One region of the Pseudarthrobacter equi genome, then DNA from elsewhere that is predicted to be linked to it. Evidence: riboswitches for the same ligand, from Rfam matches in the RefSeq annotation. Region 1 holds a riboswitch; each other region holds the start of a gene.
The links. A riboswitch is a leader RNA that binds a small molecule or an ion and turns the genes downstream of it on or off. The one in region 1 is predicted to bind S-adenosylmethionine.

Region 1 (4,203 bases):
GCTGGTCTTCACAGTTCAAGCCTACCCGTTGGCGGGACGCGGCCGGGATCCGCGTGTCACGCGCGGACGGCGCGCCAGGACAACGTCAGGTACGGCAGGCTGAGTTCTTCACCCTCGGCGTGCCCCAGATGTTCGTGGAGGTACCAGGTGAGGTTGGCCAGGACCTTGGCACGGGTCTGTTCATTGGCCCGCAGGTAATAGCTCCGGGATTTGGTCAGTTCCATCAGGTCGGCCGGCGTGACAGGATCCTGCCAACGGGTCACGTGACCTTCGAGGCCCTCGAATTCGGGGCCTACCAGCGGCCGCTGTCCGGGCTTGTAGACGTCCCCGGCATGCATGATGCGGGAAAGCCGGTGCACCCACGGCACTGAGGTGTCCAGCTGGTTCCACACCAGTCCCAGCGTTCCCTGCGGGCGGAGGACCCTGGCCAGTTCCGTGCTGGCCGCGAGGGCGTCGCACCAGTGCCAGGCCTGGGCAACGCTGACGACGTCGAAACTTGAGTCCTCGAGCCCGGTGGCCTCGGCAGTGCCGCGCAGGGCTGCAACGGCCGGGTATTGGCCGGACAGTTGCGCGAGCATGTCCGCGGACGGGTCGACGGCGGTTACGGACAATCCCAGCGCCAGCAGCAGGTCGGTAAATTTTCCCGTCCCGGCACCGACGTCGAGCGCATCATGGGCGCCCGCGGGCACCAGCCACTGCGCGGATTCCGCCGGGTACCCCGGACGGACCCTGTCATAGTGCTTGCCGCCGTCCTGGAAGCTCTGGCCGAGCTCACGGCGCCGCCCGTGATCGAGTTTGGGCCCACCCCGAACCACGTACGGCCTCCTTCAGCTGATTCCCTGCGGGTACCGTCCGAATTTACCGCATGCACCCGGGTGCGGGCTTCTGGCCGTCAGTCGTCGAGGCAGGGAGCTGCGCCGGCAGTTCCCGGGGTGTTCGGTGCCCAGTGGGGGTAGGTCCTGGTGTCGTTGGCCGGCACCCATCGTCCGGCATCCACTACGTAGTCCCAGCCGAGCCCGTCCCGGCGGAGCTTTTCAATGCCTGCGAGGAGCCGCTGGGCATCTTCGAGCCGGGAGCCGACTCCGAAGCTTGCCCGCAGCGATCCCGATGGCAGGCCGAGGCGCTTCAGCAGCGGGTGGGCGCAGAAACGGCCATCACGGAGTCCCACACCGTGCTCGGCGGACAGGTACGCGGCTACCAGGCCGGCGTCGTAACCCGCCACCGAGAAGTTCACTACCCCGATGGTGTCTTTGTCAGGATCGGTGTCCTTGAAGATCTGGTGCACCGTGACGCCGTCGATCGCCTGCAGGCCTTCCACCAGGTAGGAACGGATGGCCGACTCGTGGGCGTGCCAGCGGTCCTGGTCCAGGCCCGCGATAACCTGTGTTGCCCGCGCCAGGGTAGCGGCGCCCAGCACGTTCGGGGAGCCGCCCTCATGGCGGGCCGGGCCAGTGGCCCAGCTGACGCCGTCGAGCCTTGCTTCCTTGACGGCGCCGCCGCCGGCAAGGTGCGGGGTACCAGCGTCGAGCCAGTCCGGGCGGCCCACCAGGACGCCGGCGCCAAAGGGTGCGTAGAGCTTGTGCCCGGAGAAGGCAAGGTAGTCGACGTCGTCGGCGCTGATGTCGACGCGGCGGTGCGGCGCCAGCTGGGCCGCGTCCACCACGATGCGGGCACCGTACCGGTGGGCGAGGGCGGCGAGCTCACGGATGGGAAGGATTTCGCCGGTGACGTTGGAGGCGCCGGTGACGGCCAGCAGGCTGACGCCGCCCTGCTCAAGCTCGGCGCGCACCGAATCGATGGTCCCGGCGATCGTGTCGGCCGCAACGATGCTCCGGTGGGGGACACCCTGCCACGGCAGCAGGTTGGCATGGTGTTCGATGTCCAGGTAGAGGACATCCCCTGCGGGGCGCCCGTCCGTGGTGGGCAGGCAACCTGCCAGGAGGTTAAGGGAATCGGTGGTGTTCCTGGTGAAGATGACGGAATCGTCGGGGCGTCCGCCGACGAACTCGCGGACGATGTTGCGCGCGTTCTCGTAAACGGACGTGCTGATCTGCGAAGCGTAGCCGGCGCCGCGGTGGACGCTGGCGTAGAACGGCAGGATCTCGTTGAGGTAGGCCGACACCACGGTCAGGGCCGGGGCGGACGCCCCGTAGTCGAGGTTGGCGTAGCGGACGTGGCCACCTGAGATCAACGGGGCCAGGATTTCAGCGCCGGTAACCGCTGAAAGCGGACGTCCGGCGGCGGCCAGGCGTTCGTCAGGGACGTTTTCGGCCGCGATGGCGGTAATGGGGGAGTCGACGGCAGTAGTCATGGAGACCTCACTTCAGGACAGGACTCCGGCAGTGCTGGAATCCGCGCTTGCCGCATCCGCTCCGGACCGGCCTGGTCGTCACCCGGGGCACCCCACCGCGAATGGAGGGTTGCCGGCCAGCAAACCGGGGTTTAGCGCTGGCACTCGTGACCTGGATAAAACCTTAGAACATCCGGCGGCCCCGTCTGAAGCCGGGAGGATTGTTAAGGGTTTTGTTACGTGCGGCCCGGAAACGGGACTTTCTTCGAAGATTACGACGGCGGGCGCCACCTTTCGGAGGCGCCCGCGGTCGATTGTTCGGGAGGAGGCCGGCCTACAGCAGGTCGTCCAGGCCGGGGTTCAGCCGGTGCAGCACTTCGGTGTGCAGGATGGAATTGGTGGCCAGGGCGTTCCCGCCGAATGGGCCGTCCTCGCCTTCGAGGGAGGTGAAACGGCCGCCGGCCTCCACCACGATGGGCACGAGGGCGGCCATGTCATAGAGGTTCAGTTCGGGCTCGCAGGCGATGTCCACGGACCCTTCGGCCACCATGCAGTAGGACCAGAAATCGCCGTAGGCGCGCGTGCGCCAGACGTCCTCAGTCAGGCCCAGGAAGTCGTCAAGGTTGCCGCGTTCCTTCCAGCCACCCAGGCTGGAATAGGACAGCGAAGCGTCGGACAGGGTAGAAACGTCCGAGACCCGGAGCCGGGTGGCCGACGCAAGGGAACGGCCCATGTAGGCCCCCATGCCTTTGGCGGCCCACCACCGCTTTCCCAGGGCGGGTGCGCTGACGACGCCCACTACCGGCTCGCCCTCATCAACCAGGGCGATGAGCGTGGCCCAGACGGGAACACCGCGGACGAAGTTCTTGGTGCCGTCGATGGGATCGATGATCCACCGCCGGGAGCCGTGGCCGGTGCTGCCGAACTCTTCACCCAGCACGGCGTCGCGTGGCCGGGAGCGTGAGAGCTGGCCGCGGATGGCTTCCTCGGCGGCCTTGTCCGCATCGGTGACAGGCGTCAGGTCTGGCTTGGTCTCCACGTGGAGGTCCTGCGCCTTGAAGCGGCTCATGGTCTGGTCATCCACGGAATCGGCCAGGACATGGGCCAGCCGCAGGTCGTCGTTATAGGTCGAAGCGGGTTGGATCATGGTTCCAAACTACCGTCTGGCGCCGGTTCTGCCGGGAGGTCGGCCGTGCCGGTTGGCGCTGTCAGCTGATGGTGCCGAGCTCCTTGGCCTCCTGGGCTTCCATCCTGGGATCCGCGCCCAGGAGCCGGCGGAGCGAAGCCAGGCGTGCTTCGCCGGTGGGTCCTGCGTGTCCGCCGGCCACCCAGGCGTCGAGCCCGCAGTTGACGGCAGTGGCGGTGTGCTTGCAGCCGCGTTCGCAATCATCAGTGCCCGGCGAAAGATCCGGGAACGACCTCAGGATCCGGTCCGGATCCACATGGGCAAGGCCAAATGACCGGATGCCTGGGGTGTCGATGATCCAGCTGCCGGGAGGGGCGTCGGCCAGGCGCAGGGCAAGGGCCGACGACGACGTGTGCCGTCCCCGTCCCGTTACCGCGTTCACGCCGCCGGTGGCCCGTTCAGCGCCGGTCAGGGCGTTCACCATGGTTGATTTACCGACGCCGGAGTGCCCCAGCATTACGGTGACCTTGCCGCCCAGGTGTGCCCTGAGCCCGGCAACGGCGTCACTGTCCAGCCGGGCCGACAACCCGTCATCGGAGCGGGCGTCGATGCCTGACGCCTCCAGGTCGGCGGTCCGGCTGATGATGACCGGGAAATCAAGGTGCGTGTAGTTGGCCAGGAACTCGCCGGGATCCTTCACGTCCGCCTTGGTGACCAGCAGGATCGGCTCAATGCCGGCGTCGTACGCTGCCACGAGGGCGCGGTCGATGAATCCTGTGCGGGGTTC
Region 2 (4,203 bases), 1.2 Mb from region 1:
GCAGACAGCCGCGCGATGGCTACACCCAGCAGGACTACTACTCGGGCGGGTTCCGGCAGATCGGCCAGCAGGCACCGAACGTCCCCCAGCCCGGGCCCTACCAGTACGGCCAGCCGCCGGTCCCCGGCCAGGGCGGGCAGCCCTTCGGTCAGCCGCCGTACGGGGAGCAGCAGTTCAGCCAGCCTCCCTACAACCAGCCCCAGCCCGGCCAGCAGCAGCCCGGGTACCCCGCGCCGGAACAGCCGGCAGCACCTGCCACTCCCCCGCCGCCGTCGGCCCCGCAGGGATTCCGGGCCCGGAAACTCGCGGAACTGGACCAGAAGTACAGCAACGGCGAAATGTCCATGGAGGACTACATGGCCCGCCGCAGCGAAATCATGAACGGCTAGCCTGCGCCGCAGAAAGCCTCTAAGGGCCTCCGGGCGCCATCACGTCCCCGGGATCATCAATCAGAGGCTTGTTCGCGCCACCTGCCCCTTAAGGGTTCGGATCCGCGGACAAGCCTCTGTTTCATGTGCGGGCCGCGCTGCTAGGCCAGGAACTCCGCCCGGAGCTGGGCGCCCAGCTGGCCGATTTCGGTCAGGAAGCCATCGTGGCCGATGGGCGCCTGGATGAGGTGGACCTCGACGTCGCCAGGCAGTGCCTGGGCCAGCTCGTGTGACTGGGACGGGAAGTAGAGCCGGTCCGATTCCACGGCCGCCACGAAGAACCGGGCACTGGTCCGGGCGAGGGTATCGGCCAGGCTTCCCCGGCCACGGCAAACGTCGTGGCTCATGAGCGCCTCGGTGAGGGCGATATAGCTGTTCGCATCGAAGCGCCGGACCAGCTTGCTGCCCTGGTGGTCCAGGTAGCTCTCCACCTGGTACCGGCCCCTGCCGGCAAGGACCCCGCCCTGCAGCGGCGACTCCGAAGCCTGGGCTTCACGGCCGAAGCGGTACTCCAGCTCGGCGGCCGACCGGTAGGTGATGTGGGCAATGCGGCGGGCGAGCGCCAGGCCGTCCTCGGGGCAGGGACCGCCGTAGTAGTCGCCGTCGTTGAAGTTCGGGTCCTGGCGGATGGCCAGGGTCTGCGCCTGGGCGAACGCTATCTGTTCGGCCGTGCTGGCGGCTCCCACCGAGATGACGGCACAGCGCTGCACCCGTTCGGGGAACGTGACGGCCCATTCCAGGGCCCGGGCGCCGCCCATGGAGCCGCCCAGCACCGCGTACCAGCTCCTGATGCCCAGCTGGTCCGCCAGGCGGGCTTCAGCTTCCGTGCTGTCCCGGAGCGTCACCAGGGGGAACCTGGAACCCCAGGGCTTGCCGTCGGGGCCGGGCGAGGACGGCCCGGTGGAGCCGTAGCAGCCGCCCACAATGTTGATGGAGACCACGAAGAAGCGGTCAGTGTCCACGGGGGCGCCGGGCCCGGCCAGGTGTTCCCACCAGCCTTCCTCGTCGGTGTCCCCGCGGGTCACATGCGTGCTGCCGGTCAGGGCGTGCTCCACCAGGATGGCGTTGCTGCCATCGGCGTTCAGGGTCCCCCACGTTTCGTACGCCAGGGTGACGTCCGGCAGGAATCCACCGCCCTCGAGCTGCAGGCCACCGATGGAGGCATAGCGGACAATTCCGTGTTCGGGTGCGGTTGTACGGGCGACGGTAACCGTCATGGCAAGACCTCTTCTACGCGCTTGCCCGCCGTCGTTTACCGGCAGGCCAGGTCTTCACCCGGGGCACCCCGCCGCGGAAGGAGGGTTGCCGGCCAGCAAGCCGGGGCTGTCACTGGCACTCATGACCTGGTTCGAGTGTACGAAACACCCCCCGCTGATGGCCAAGCATGTGACTGGTTGTGACTTGGCGGTCCGCGCTGCCTTTCCCGGACGGCTGACCGGCGGAAAGGGAGGCCGGCCGCCTGGCCGGCCTCCCGCCGTCGTACGTCTTTGGCTTAGCCGGCCGCGCCCTTGGCGGCCCGGAAGCCCGCCTCAAGGTCTGCCAGGATGTCATCGATGTGCTCGATGCCCACCGACAGCCGCACCAGGCCGGGGGTCACGCCCGCTACCGCCTGCTGTTCCGGCGTCAGCTGGCTGTGGGTGGTGGAGGCAGGGTGGATCACCAGGGACCGGACGTCGCCGATGTTGGCGACGTGCGAGTGCAGTTCCAGGGCGTCGACGAACCGCTGCCCCGCTTCGGCTCCCCCGGCAAGGTTGAAGGCGACGACGGCGCCCGTCCCCTTGGGCCCGTACTTGCGGCCGCGCTCGTACCAGGGGCTGGACGGCAGGCCTGCGTAGGCGACGGATTCGACGTCGTCCCGGCGTTCCAGCCAGCGGGCCACCTCGGTGGCGTTGGCCACGTGGCGTTCCACGCGCAGGCTCAGCGTCTCCAGGCCCTGGGCGATCAGGAAGGCGTTGAACGGCGAGACGGCCGAGCCGAGGTCCCGCAGGAGCTGGACGCGCGCCTTGAGGATGTAGGACAGGTTTGCGCCGAGGAGGCCGTTTTCCCCGAGGTCCCTGCCGTAGACCAGGCCGTTGTAGGTGGGGTCCGGGGTGTTGAAGCCCGGGAACCGTTCCGGGTCCTTGCTGAAATCGAACTTGCCTGAGTCGACGATGACGCCGGCGATCGCCGCTCCGTGCCCGCCGAGGTACTTGGTGGCCGAGTGGACCACGATGTCGGCGCCCCATTCCAGGGGACGGATCAGGTACGGCGTGGAGAGGGTGTTGTCCACGATGAGGGGCACGCCGGCCTGGTGCGCCACCCCGGAGATGCCTTCGATGTCCAGGACGTCCTGGCGCGGGTTGGAGACCACCTCGCCGAAGAACAGCTTGGTGTTGGGCTGCACGGCGTCCCGCCACTGGTCCAGGTTGTCCGGGTCAGCCACGAACGTCACGGTGATGCCGAACTTCTTCAGCGTGTGGGCGAACAGGTTGTAGGTTCCGCCGTACAGGCTGGGGCTGGCCACGATGTGGTCGCCCGCCTCTGCGATGTTCAGGATGGCGAAGGTCTCCGCGGCCTGGCCGGAGCTGAGCAGCAGGGCGCCGAGTCCCCCTTCGAGGCTGGCGATGCGCTGCTCCACGGCCTCCTGGGTGGGGTTGCCGATGCGGGTGTAGATGGGGGCCAGTTCCGCCAGGGCGAACCGGTTGGCCGCGCTTTCGGCGCTGGGGAACACAAACGAGGTGGTCTGGTAGATGGGCAGGGCCCGGGCGCCGGTGGCGCCATCGGGCTCCTGGCCGGCGTGGATCTGGCGGGTTTCGAAGGACCAACCGTTGGACATTCAAGGCTCCTTTGACATGGGCCCGGCATGCTGTGAGCACCGCGGGCCGCGCTTGCCGCCCGGCCGTTGCCGGACAACCAGGTCCTCACCCGGGGCACCCCACCGCGGATGGAGGGTTGCCGGCCAGCGAGCCGGGGCTTGGCGCTGGCACTCATGACCTGCGCCCAGTGTAGGAACACCTTGGCGGCGGCGGACAGGATTGTGACGAACATGGTCTCCGCGGCTGCCGGCAGGGCGGAAAACTGATCCCCAAGAAAATGGAAATTTCGAGTAAGGCAACCCTAAGCTGAGAGCCCGATCACAAAGTGCCAAGATGTTGGCATGCGCATGGATCACGTCTCTTACGCCTGTGAACACGATGGCCTCGCGGCCACTACCGAACGAATTGCATCTGCCCTCGGCGTTGAGGCAGTGAAAGGCGGGGTACATCCCCGGTTCGGAACCCGGAATATGATCATCCCGCTCGCGGGCCACAAGTACCTCGAAGTGGTGGAGGTCCTTGACCACCCCGCCTCGGACAAGGCTCCCTTTGGACAGGCCGTACGGGCCCGTTCCGCGGCGGGCGGCGGCTGGATGGGCTGGTGCGTCGAAGTGGACGACCTCGCCCCGTTCGAGGAGCGCCTGGGCCGCGCGGCCGTCAACGGCAACCGCAAGTTCCCGGACGGCCGGGAACTGGTGTGGAAGCAGATCGGCATCCTGGGACTCATCGCCGACCCCCAGGTCCCGTACATGCTCAAGTGGCAAGGCGACCCGTCGCTGCACCCGTCCAACGCCTATGACAGCAGCCTCAAGATGAGCTGCCTGACCATCGCCGGCTCCGCTTCGCGGGTCACCGAATGGCTGGGCGAGCCGGTGGAGAAGCCGCTGGAGGACGTGGCTGTCGAATGGGTGGCCCCGCACGGCACCCCCGGCATCCTGTCCGTCACGTTCGAAACCGCCAATGGAGCCGTCACCCTCTGA
Region 3 (4,203 bases), 2.0 Mb from region 1:
CACTGGGCCGCGAGTTCCTTGGCGCTTGCGCCGTGGAAGGCGTTGCCGCGGGTGGGGTTGGTGACGTCCACGACGGGGTCCGTTTCGGGAAGCGGACCGTCGGGGTCGTAATCGGTGAGGGTCCGGCCCCAGAACTGTTCCAGATACGCGATGGACGTCTCGGGGCCCACCTGCTGTTCGCGGACCCATTGGTGCTTCTCCTCCGCCTCGGCCTCGGTGGCGCCAAGGATGAACTCCTGGCCGGGGAAGATCTTCACGTCGTCGGCGGGTCGGCCAGCCTTGAGGGTGCGCGCCACGATGTCCTCGCGGAACCTTTTGGCGTCCTCGAGCTCGGCGTGCCGGGAGAAGATCACGTCGGCGTTCCGGACGGCGAAGTCCCGCCCGTCCGCCGAGTCGCCGGCCTGGAAGAGCACCGGATGGTGCTGTGAGGAGCGCGGCAGGCGGCCGGTGATGTCGACGTCGAAACTTGCGTCCGTGCGCCGGACGGGTGTGATGCTGCCTTCTTCTAGCCAGCGCCCGGCATCCCGGGACCCGGCGATTGCGCCGTCGGCCCAGGAATCCCAGATCGCTTTGGCTGTCTGGACGAAGGCCTCGGCCCGGATGTAGCGGTCCTCGTGCTTGAGGAACCCGCCGCGCCGGAAGTTGGCACCGGTCCAGGCGTTGTCCGTGGTGACGATGTTCCAGGCCGCCCGCCCGCCGGAGAGCAGGTCCAGGCTGGCCAGGCGGTGCGCCAGGTCTGCGGGATCGTTGTAGGTGGTGTTCTGGGTGGCCACCAGGCCGATGTTGGTGGTGACGGCGGCCAGGGCCGCGAGGGCTGTCTGGGCATCGGGGCGGCCGGCGACGTCGAGGTCGTGGATGCGGCCCAGGTGCTCGCGCAGGCGCAGTCCCTCGCCGAGGAAGAACGCGGAGAAGAGGCCGCGCTCCGCCGTCTGGGCCACCCGGCGGAAGGATTCGAAGTCCGTTTGGGACCCGCTCTCCGGAGTCTTCCAGACGGTGGTGTGGTTGACGCCCTGGAAGAAGACGCCGAACTGGATCTGGCCGTTGCCGGCGGGGCGGTGGTGGGTGCTCATGATGCTCTCTTTCAGGCCGCGGCGTAGCGGTTGGCGGGGCGGGGAAGGCCGAAGGTTTCGCGGAGGGTGGTTCCGGTGCGCGGTGCGGCCACACCGGCACGGCGCAGTTCCGGCAGCACCTGGGCGGCCAGTTCGGGCAGGTCAACGTCCAGGACGGCGGGGTGGAGCCGGACGCCGTCGGCTGCCCGGAACAGCTCGACCAGCAGCTCGACGAGCCCTGCCGCACTGCCGACGTACCTGGCGCCGCCCTGCCAGGGTTCGTACGCATCAAGCTCCGCGAGGCGCTCCGCCGCGGCCTGGCCACGGGAGTCGAGGACGACGTCGAGCTCCACCAGGGTGCGCGGGGTTCCGGCCGCTGCTGCCGCAGTCGCCGCGGCCGCCAGTCCGTCAACGGAACCGGCGGCGGCGAGCGCCACATCCGCTTCGACGGCGGGGATCAGGTCCGCCGGTGCGAAGACCACCAGCTGGCCCTGCAGCGGGCGGGGAATGATGGACGGGCCCTTCACGGAGAATCTGTCACCGTCAAAGTCGGCGTAGTGGAGCTTATCCCGGTCCAGGTAACGGCCGGTGGCTGCGTCCCGGATGACAGCGCCGTCCTCCCAGGAATCCCAGAGCCGGCGGCCGGCCTCCACCACGTCCGCTGCCTCGGCCAGGACATCGGCTTCGGCGAGTGCCTCGCGGCCCACGGACTGTGCCTCGGCGGGTTCGTTGGCGGCGCTGACCAGCCAGCCGGCCCGGCCGTGGGAGGAGTAGTCCAGGCTGGCCAACTGCGTGGCCACATGGAACGGCTCGGTAAACAGCGTTCCCGCTTCGGGAACCAGGCCGAGGGAGCGGGTCAGCGGAGCCGCGAAGGCCGCGCGCTGCACGGCGTCGATCCGGCCCGCGATGCCGGTGCTGCCGGCATCCAGTACGCGGGAATCGCGGAAGGTGGCCAGGTGGAAGCCTGCGATGTCCGCGGCCTGCACGGTTTCCCGTATCCGGCCGCCGCCCAGCAGGGCGCCGGGAAGGTGGGCGGCGCGGCGCCACGCAGCCGGGTGGGCGCCGTCGCCATCGAGCTCGAGCGCCACTATTTTGGAGCGCAGTTCAGGTACAGGTGTTGAAGCCATGGTTTCCTTCTTCAGGGCCGCAGGGCGGCCGGGACGACATTCACTTGCCGCGGGGCGGCCAGGTCTGTTTCCGGAGCACCCCGCCACAAAATGCCTGAGGGTTGCCGCAGCACCAGCCGGTCCTTGGCGTGCTGACTCTTGACCTATGGCTTGAATGTAGGAGCCGGTCCAATGCGTTGACAAACGCGGTTGTCGCGCGGCGTCAACGCAGGAAATCCCGCGTCAAACAGCGGTTTTTGGCGTCATCTGGGCTCTTCGGCCCACACCCGGAAGCGGGCTCCGTGACGGCCTGTTTCCCCGGGTTTAGCCCGGTGACAGGGCCGCTTGGGACCGGGTGGGCAGGCTCGTAGGGTCATGCCATGCCTACCGCTTCCGCTGTCCCCCTGTCAGTACTCGATCTCAGTCCAGTCCCTGCCGGGCAGTCGGCCGGTAACGCGCTGCGCAACAGCATTGACCTTGCTGTAGCGGCCGAGGGCCTTGGCTACCACCGCTTCTGGCTGGCCGAGCACCACCTGAACCCCGGCGTCGCCGGTTCCGCCCCGCACGTGCTCTCCGCCCTGGTTGCCGCGGCTACCCGGACCATCCGCGTGGGCACGGCCGCCACCATCCTGGGTAACTACCGGCCTCTGCAGGTGGCGGAGAATCTCGGCACGCTCGCGGCCGTGTACCCGGACCGGCTGGACCTGGGGTTCGGACGGTCAGGACAGCCCAGCACGCCGGCCGCGGATTCGACGGGTGCAGGACGGACGACGGCGGAGCCCGCCTCCGCCGTTTACGGCTCCGGCGCGGGTGCGGGCGGTGCTGGTGCTGGTGCGGACGGCACCGCGCTTCATGCGGGCTCAGCCGGCGCGGGCGCTCCGGCGCAACCGGACGAGGGAGCCCGGGTGGTGGACGGGCTCCTGGTCCCGGCGGCCCGGCGGCTCTTCAATTCCGTCCTCCCGCGGAAGTTCCGCCTCCAGGCCGAACTCCTGGGCCGCGAACCCGGCGACGCGGACAACTTCGAAAGCGACGTCCAGGACGTGATCGGGTTCTTCACCGGCGGCTTCCGGACCCGGCACGGCGAGGAAATCACTGTCACTCCGGCGCGGGGCACCACGCCCCAGTTCTGGATCCATGGTTCAACGGCCGGTCCCAGCGCCCGCCTGGCCGGGAAGCTCGGCCTGCCGTTCGGGGCGAACTACCACGTCTCCCCCGCCACCGTGCTGGATTCGGTGGCCGAGTACCGGGCCCATTTCAAGCCGTCGGCCGCGCTGGCGGAGCCATACGTCACCGTCTCCGCGGACGTCCTGGTGGCCGATGACGGGCAGACCGCCCGCACCCTTGGTGCCGGTTATGCCGCCTGGGTGCACAGCATCCGCACCGGCCACGGCGCCATCCCCTACCCCGCACCCAGTGACGGCGGCCGCCTGGATGCGCAGGCAGCCGCACCCGAAACCGGGGCTCCGGACCTCATCCGGGACCGGGTGGAAACGCGGTTCGTGGGCGGCGCGGCGCAGGTGGCGGACCAATTACGCGACCTGCAGCACGCCACGGGCGCCCAGGAACTGTTGATCACCACCATCGCCCACAACCACCGGCACCGCGTGCGCTCCTACGAACTGCTGGCTGCCGAGTGGGGCCTGGCCTGAAGTTTGTCCCATCACCATCCACACACGAGAAGGAAAAGTCATGACCACTGAAACCGAAACAGACACCCAGCTCGTCACGGCCGCAGAAGCCGCCCAACTGATTGCCGGCGGTGCATTGCTGGTTGACGTCCGCAGCGACGCCGGACGCAACAGCACCGGGGCAGTCCCGGGAGCACTGGTGGTGGACCGCGGGCGCGTGGAGGAGGATTTCGGCCCCGGTTCGGACAAACGCCTGGCGCAGGTTGAGGGCACGGACCAGAAGATCGTGGTGTTCTGCGGCTCCGTGAACGGCTCCGGCCCGGTTGCACGGAAACTTGAGCTGCTCGGTTACGCCAACGCGGTGCACGTTGACGGCGGTTTCCCCGCCCTGCGCGACGCCGGTGTACCGACCACCGGGCC
Region 4 (4,203 bases), 1.4 Mb from region 1:
AGCAGCGCCAGGTGCGGGAAAAGGCACTGGCCGGCCAGCCCGAGGACTTCGGCTTCGGCGCAGTGGTGAAGCACGCGGTCAGGGTGACCATGCGCGACGCCCTGGATCCTTCGGAAGTGGACACCGTTCCCGAACTGCTGCGGGTGCGGCAGTCCTAGACCGCACTGCCGGGCGGGTCGCCGTCACAACCAGGCAGGGCCCGCCGCCGGCGACGCCGTCCGTGTCCGGATCAGCGCCGCCGCAGCGGGAGCACCCTAGATCTGCTTGAGGGCCTGTTCCAGGTCTCCGATGAGGTCTTCGGCGTCCTCCAGCCCAACGGACAGGCGCACCACGCCGTCGGTCAGGCCGATCGCGGCCCTGCCCTCCGGGCCCATGGCCCGGTGCGTGGTGGTGGCCGGGTGGGTGATGAGGGACTTGGAGTCGCCCAGGTTGTTGGAGATGTCGATGACCCGCAGCGCGTCCAGCAGTGCGAACGCGGCCTCCTTGCCCGTGCGGCCGCCGGACGGTGCCAGTTCGAGCGTCAGCACCGTGCCGCCGGCCTTCATCTGCTTGGCCGCGAGCCCGTACTGCGGGTGGGACTTCAGGAGCGGGTACTTCACCCAGCTGACGGCGGGCTGCTGCTCCAACCATTCCGCGAGCCGCAGCGCCGTGGCCGAGGAGTGGCTGACGCGCAGTCCCATGGTCTCCAGGCCCTTGGCGAGCACCCAGGCGTTGAACGCGGACAGGGCGGGCCCGGTATGGCGCATCAGTTGCTTCACGGGACCGTCAATGAATTCCTTGGTACCCAGGATGGCCCCGCCCAGCACCCGGCCCTGGCCATCGATGTGTTTGGTGCCGGAGTACACAATCACGTCCGCCCCCAGCTGGCCGCAGCGCTGCAGCAGCGGAGTGGCGAAGACGTTGTCCACCACCACCGTGGCACCCGCCGCGTGCGCAAGTTCGCTGACCGCCGCGATGTCCACGATTTCCTGCATGGGATTGGAAGGAGACTCGAAGAAGACAGCGGTGGTGGGCTCGGACAGGGCGGACCGCCACTGGTCCAGGTCAGGGCCGTCGACGAACACGGTCTCCACGCCCCACCGCGGCAGGATTTCGTTGAGGATCACGAAGCAGGAGCCGAACAGCGAGCGGGCAGCCACCACCCGGTCCCCGGCAGCCAGCAGCGCGCCGAGGGCCGTGAAGACGGCGGACATGCCGGACGCCGTCGCAAAGCATGCCTCGGTGCCCTCCAGCAGGCGGAGGCGTTCCTGGAACGTGGCCACCGAGGGGTTGCCGTAGCGGGAGTAGACGAAGCGTTCGTCTTCGCCGGTGAAGGCGCGTTCGGCAGCGGCGGCGGACTCGTACACGAACCCGGAGTTGAGGAAAATCGCCTCGGACGTTTCCTGGAAGTTGGTGCGGTCCAGCCCCCCGCGGACGGCCTGGGTGTCAGGGCTCCAGCCGGCGGCATCTTCGTTGAAGGTCACTTAGTTCTTTCCGAGGTTGGTGGGCAGGCCGCGGTTCTTCCAGCCGTTGACGGTGCGTTCGCCGTAACGGTCCGGTTCGCCTTCGAAGCCTTCCAGGACGTTGTAGGAGATGAAGCCCGCCCGGGTTGCCGCCGTAGCCGCCGCAATGGAGCGCTGCCCGGAGCGGCACAGGAACAGCAGCTCGGTGCCGCGGTTCTCCGGGCCCTGCTGCTCAAGGTCGGTTATGAATTCCGGGTTGGGAATGCCGCCCGGAAACGTCCACTGGATGAACAGAGGATCGTTGTCCGTGGCCTTGGTGTCCGGGATGCCAATGTGCGCCCATTCGCCCTCAGTGCGGACATCCACCAGGATGGCGCCCTGCTCCAGTTTGGCCCAGGCCTCCTGGGGTGTCAGGTCTCCTGCGTAGCTCATGCGTGGCCCTCGCCGTCGAATTCGGGTTCTTCAGTGGCGGATTCCAGGTGGTCCACAGCGGTGGCGACGGCGGCGTCCGCGGAGGCGATGGCTGCCGGGAGCACCACGGCCTGGGCCACGATGACGCTGCTGCCGTTGAAGGTCACTGCCGGGCTGCCGTGCAGCACGTACCCTTCCGCCAGGGCAGCCGAGATCCGCTCGCAAAAGGCGCGGTCGTCCGGGCCGCTGATCAGGCGGTAGGACAATTTCTCTTCAGGGACAGGTGCGTCAGACATGACGGATCTCCTTCTCTCACGCTTGCAGCTCGAATCGGTCGATATGCCGAGTATTCACCTGAGGCACCCCGCCGTGGAAGGAGGGTTGCCGACCGGCCAGTCAGGGCTTGGCGCCGGTACTCATTACTCCCCAAAAACGTAACACCTGCCGCCGGGAGCCGCACCGCCGCCGTCGTCATCTTCCGTAACTGAACCGGAAACACAGGGTCACAGGCGTGCCGGGCGCTTTCCGGGCAGCGCCCGACGGCGGCATTGCCGCAGGTGGGCGGGTTTTACGCTGCTTCCTGCATGCATTCCCGGCGGGCTTCGACCGATAAAGTACAGGTGGGGCCGCTGCCCCATCAGGTCTTCGGCACCGGGGGGTTCCATGAGCATGCGTACATCCGCGCGACGACGCACCAAACCTTCGGTCCAATCGTTCCGCGCGGGCGCGTCGAGGGTGTGGACATTCCTTGCCGTTGTGCTTCTGGCAGCGTGTGCCGTGGTGCTGCCCGCAGGCGCCGCCAGCGCCGCCGACCTTAACCCGGACGAGGGAAAACCCCTGCTGGGCGCGGTGCTGGAGTGGGGTGAAGATTCCGCTGCCGGTTTCGCCGAACGGCTTGGAGCATCTCCCGCCGCCTACGGCCACGACCTCGCCCTGCCGTACCGCCCCTCGGAGCAGAACAACCTCCGGGGCTTCCTGGAGCAGGCGTCACTCCAGGGTTCGCATGCGATGTTCACTGTGAAGCCCACTGTGCCGCTCGACCAGATTGATGACGCTGCCGCAGCGTCCTTTGCCGCGGAAGTGCGGCGGCTGACATCGGGTTTCACCGGGCAGGTGCTGATCCGTTTTGCCCCGGATATGAATGCCAGCTGGGTGGAATGGGGCCAGCAACCCGGCGCGTACCGGGACGCCTTCCGTGCGGTGTCCGCGGCGTTCAAGAAGTCCGACGGCGGTCCGCTGATGGTGTGGGAGCCGTACCTTGGCAAGGACTATCCCTTCGCCCGGAGCCGGAACGCGGCAGCACCCGGCAGCGGGGGTTTCGCATTGCTCGACACCAACGGTGACGGAACCTGGGACGGGGCGGACAGCGCCTACGGACCGTACTACCCCGGCGACGACGCCGTGGACTGGGTGGGCCTGACCGCCTTCCACGACGATACGGCCGGCGGGGCGGCGGTGAACACGGTACCCAGGGCGGGCGAGCTGCGGGAGATGCTCACAGCCTCCGGCGGGGAAAACTTCTACAGGGACTATTCAGCCGGGCGCGGCAAGCCGTTCGTGCTGCAGACCGCCGCGTTCTACAGCCCGTCCTCCGGAGGCGCCTCCGAAGTGGACGTCAAGGCCGGCTGGTTCGACCAGGTGGTGGGGGCCGCCACGTCCGCCGAGTTCCAGAAGACTGCGCTGGTGGTGTGGGACGAACGGACCAGCACCCGGGACACTGGAGTGGCGAGCATCAGTTGGCTGCTGACCGGCAACTCTGCCGTGGCCGAGGCTGCCCACGCGCGGCTGAAGGATTCGTCAATGGTCACCGGACCCGTCACGGAAGTAGGCACAGGCGGCAGCTATGTCCGGGCCAACACCCTGACGGGCGCCGCAGCCTGGACAGTGGGCGCGGCGCTGATCCTCCTGCTGGTGGCACTGTGGCAGGTTCCCCGCAGGGTGAACGCCGCTACCGCCTGGGGCTACGCCGACCCCTCCAAGCGGGATTCCCGGGTGGACCTGCTCCGCGGCATGGCCATCGTCTTCGTGGTGGTCAACCACTTGGGCATGACATCGCTGTTCCAGCTGCTGACCCAGGAGGCAGTTGGCTTCGTCAGCGGCGCAGAACTGTTCGTGCTGTTCTCCGGGCTGGTGGTGGGCATGGTCTACGGCCCCCGGGTGCGCGAGGACTTCGGCACCGTGCTGGACCTGACGTCCCGCCGCGCCGGCAAGCTGTACCTGACGGCGCTGGTGGTCCTGATCGGCGTCTTCCTGGTTTCGCTCCTCCCCATTTTCCGGACCGAGGCGCTCACCACTTTCGTGGACCAGGGGACCGGCGGGGCCGGCCACCAGGGCGCCGGCCGCACCTACG

Region 2: another riboswitch for S-adenosylmethionine. It lies ahead of metX (homoserine O-acetyltransferase MetX); the one in region 1 lies ahead of BLT71_RS13745 (aminotransferase class V-fold PLP-dependent enzyme).
Region 3: another riboswitch for S-adenosylmethionine. It lies ahead of BLT71_RS02770 (LLM class flavin-dependent oxidoreductase); the one in region 1 lies ahead of BLT71_RS13745 (aminotransferase class V-fold PLP-dependent enzyme).
Region 4: another riboswitch for S-adenosylmethionine. It lies ahead of BLT71_RS20085 (DUF1737 domain-containing protein); the one in region 1 lies ahead of BLT71_RS13745 (aminotransferase class V-fold PLP-dependent enzyme).

The regions. Positions count from the first base shown of each region.
Region 1 is NZ_LT629779.1:3,045,334-3,049,536, reverse strand. It holds gene BLT71_RS13755 (metal-dependent transcriptional regulator) at 1-12, opposite strand, end outside; gene BLT71_RS13750 (class I SAM-dependent methyltransferase) at 57-815, opposite strand; gene BLT71_RS13745 (aminotransferase class V-fold PLP-dependent enzyme) at 893-2,311, opposite strand; SAM riboswitch class IV at 2,350-2,463, opposite strand; gene hisN (histidinol-phosphatase) at 2,625-3,437, opposite strand; gene rsgA (ribosome small subunit-dependent GTPase A) at 3,499-4,203, opposite strand, start outside.
Region 2 is NZ_LT629779.1:1,835,948-1,840,150, reverse strand. It holds gene BLT71_RS08260 (hypothetical protein) at 1-389, shown strand, start outside; gene metX (homoserine O-acetyltransferase MetX) at 530-1,645, opposite strand; SAM riboswitch class IV at 1,658-1,772, opposite strand; gene BLT71_RS08250 (bifunctional o-acetylhomoserine/o-acetylserine sulfhydrylase) at 1,921-3,243, opposite strand; SAM riboswitch class IV at 3,287-3,402, opposite strand; gene BLT71_RS08245 (VOC family protein) at 3,565-4,203, shown strand.
Region 3 is NZ_LT629779.1:617,228-621,430, reverse strand. It holds gene BLT71_RS02775 (NtaA/DmoA family FMN-dependent monooxygenase) at 1-1,070, opposite strand, end outside; gene BLT71_RS02770 (LLM class flavin-dependent oxidoreductase) at 1,082-2,176, opposite strand; SAM riboswitch class IV at 2,212-2,320, opposite strand; gene BLT71_RS02765 (LLM class flavin-dependent oxidoreductase) at 2,536-3,804, shown strand; gene BLT71_RS02760 (rhodanese-like domain-containing protein) at 3,845-4,203, shown strand, end outside.
Region 4 is NZ_LT629779.1:4,423,175-4,427,377, reverse strand. It holds gene BLT71_RS20100 (glutamate--cysteine ligase 2) at 1-158, shown strand, start outside; gene BLT71_RS20095 (O-succinylhomoserine sulfhydrylase) at 255-1,463, opposite strand; gene BLT71_RS20090 (rhodanese-like domain-containing protein) at 1,464-1,874, opposite strand; gene BLT71_RS20085 (DUF1737 domain-containing protein) at 1,871-2,149, opposite strand; SAM riboswitch class IV at 2,163-2,277, opposite strand; gene opgC (OpgC domain-containing protein) at 2,517-4,203, shown strand, end outside.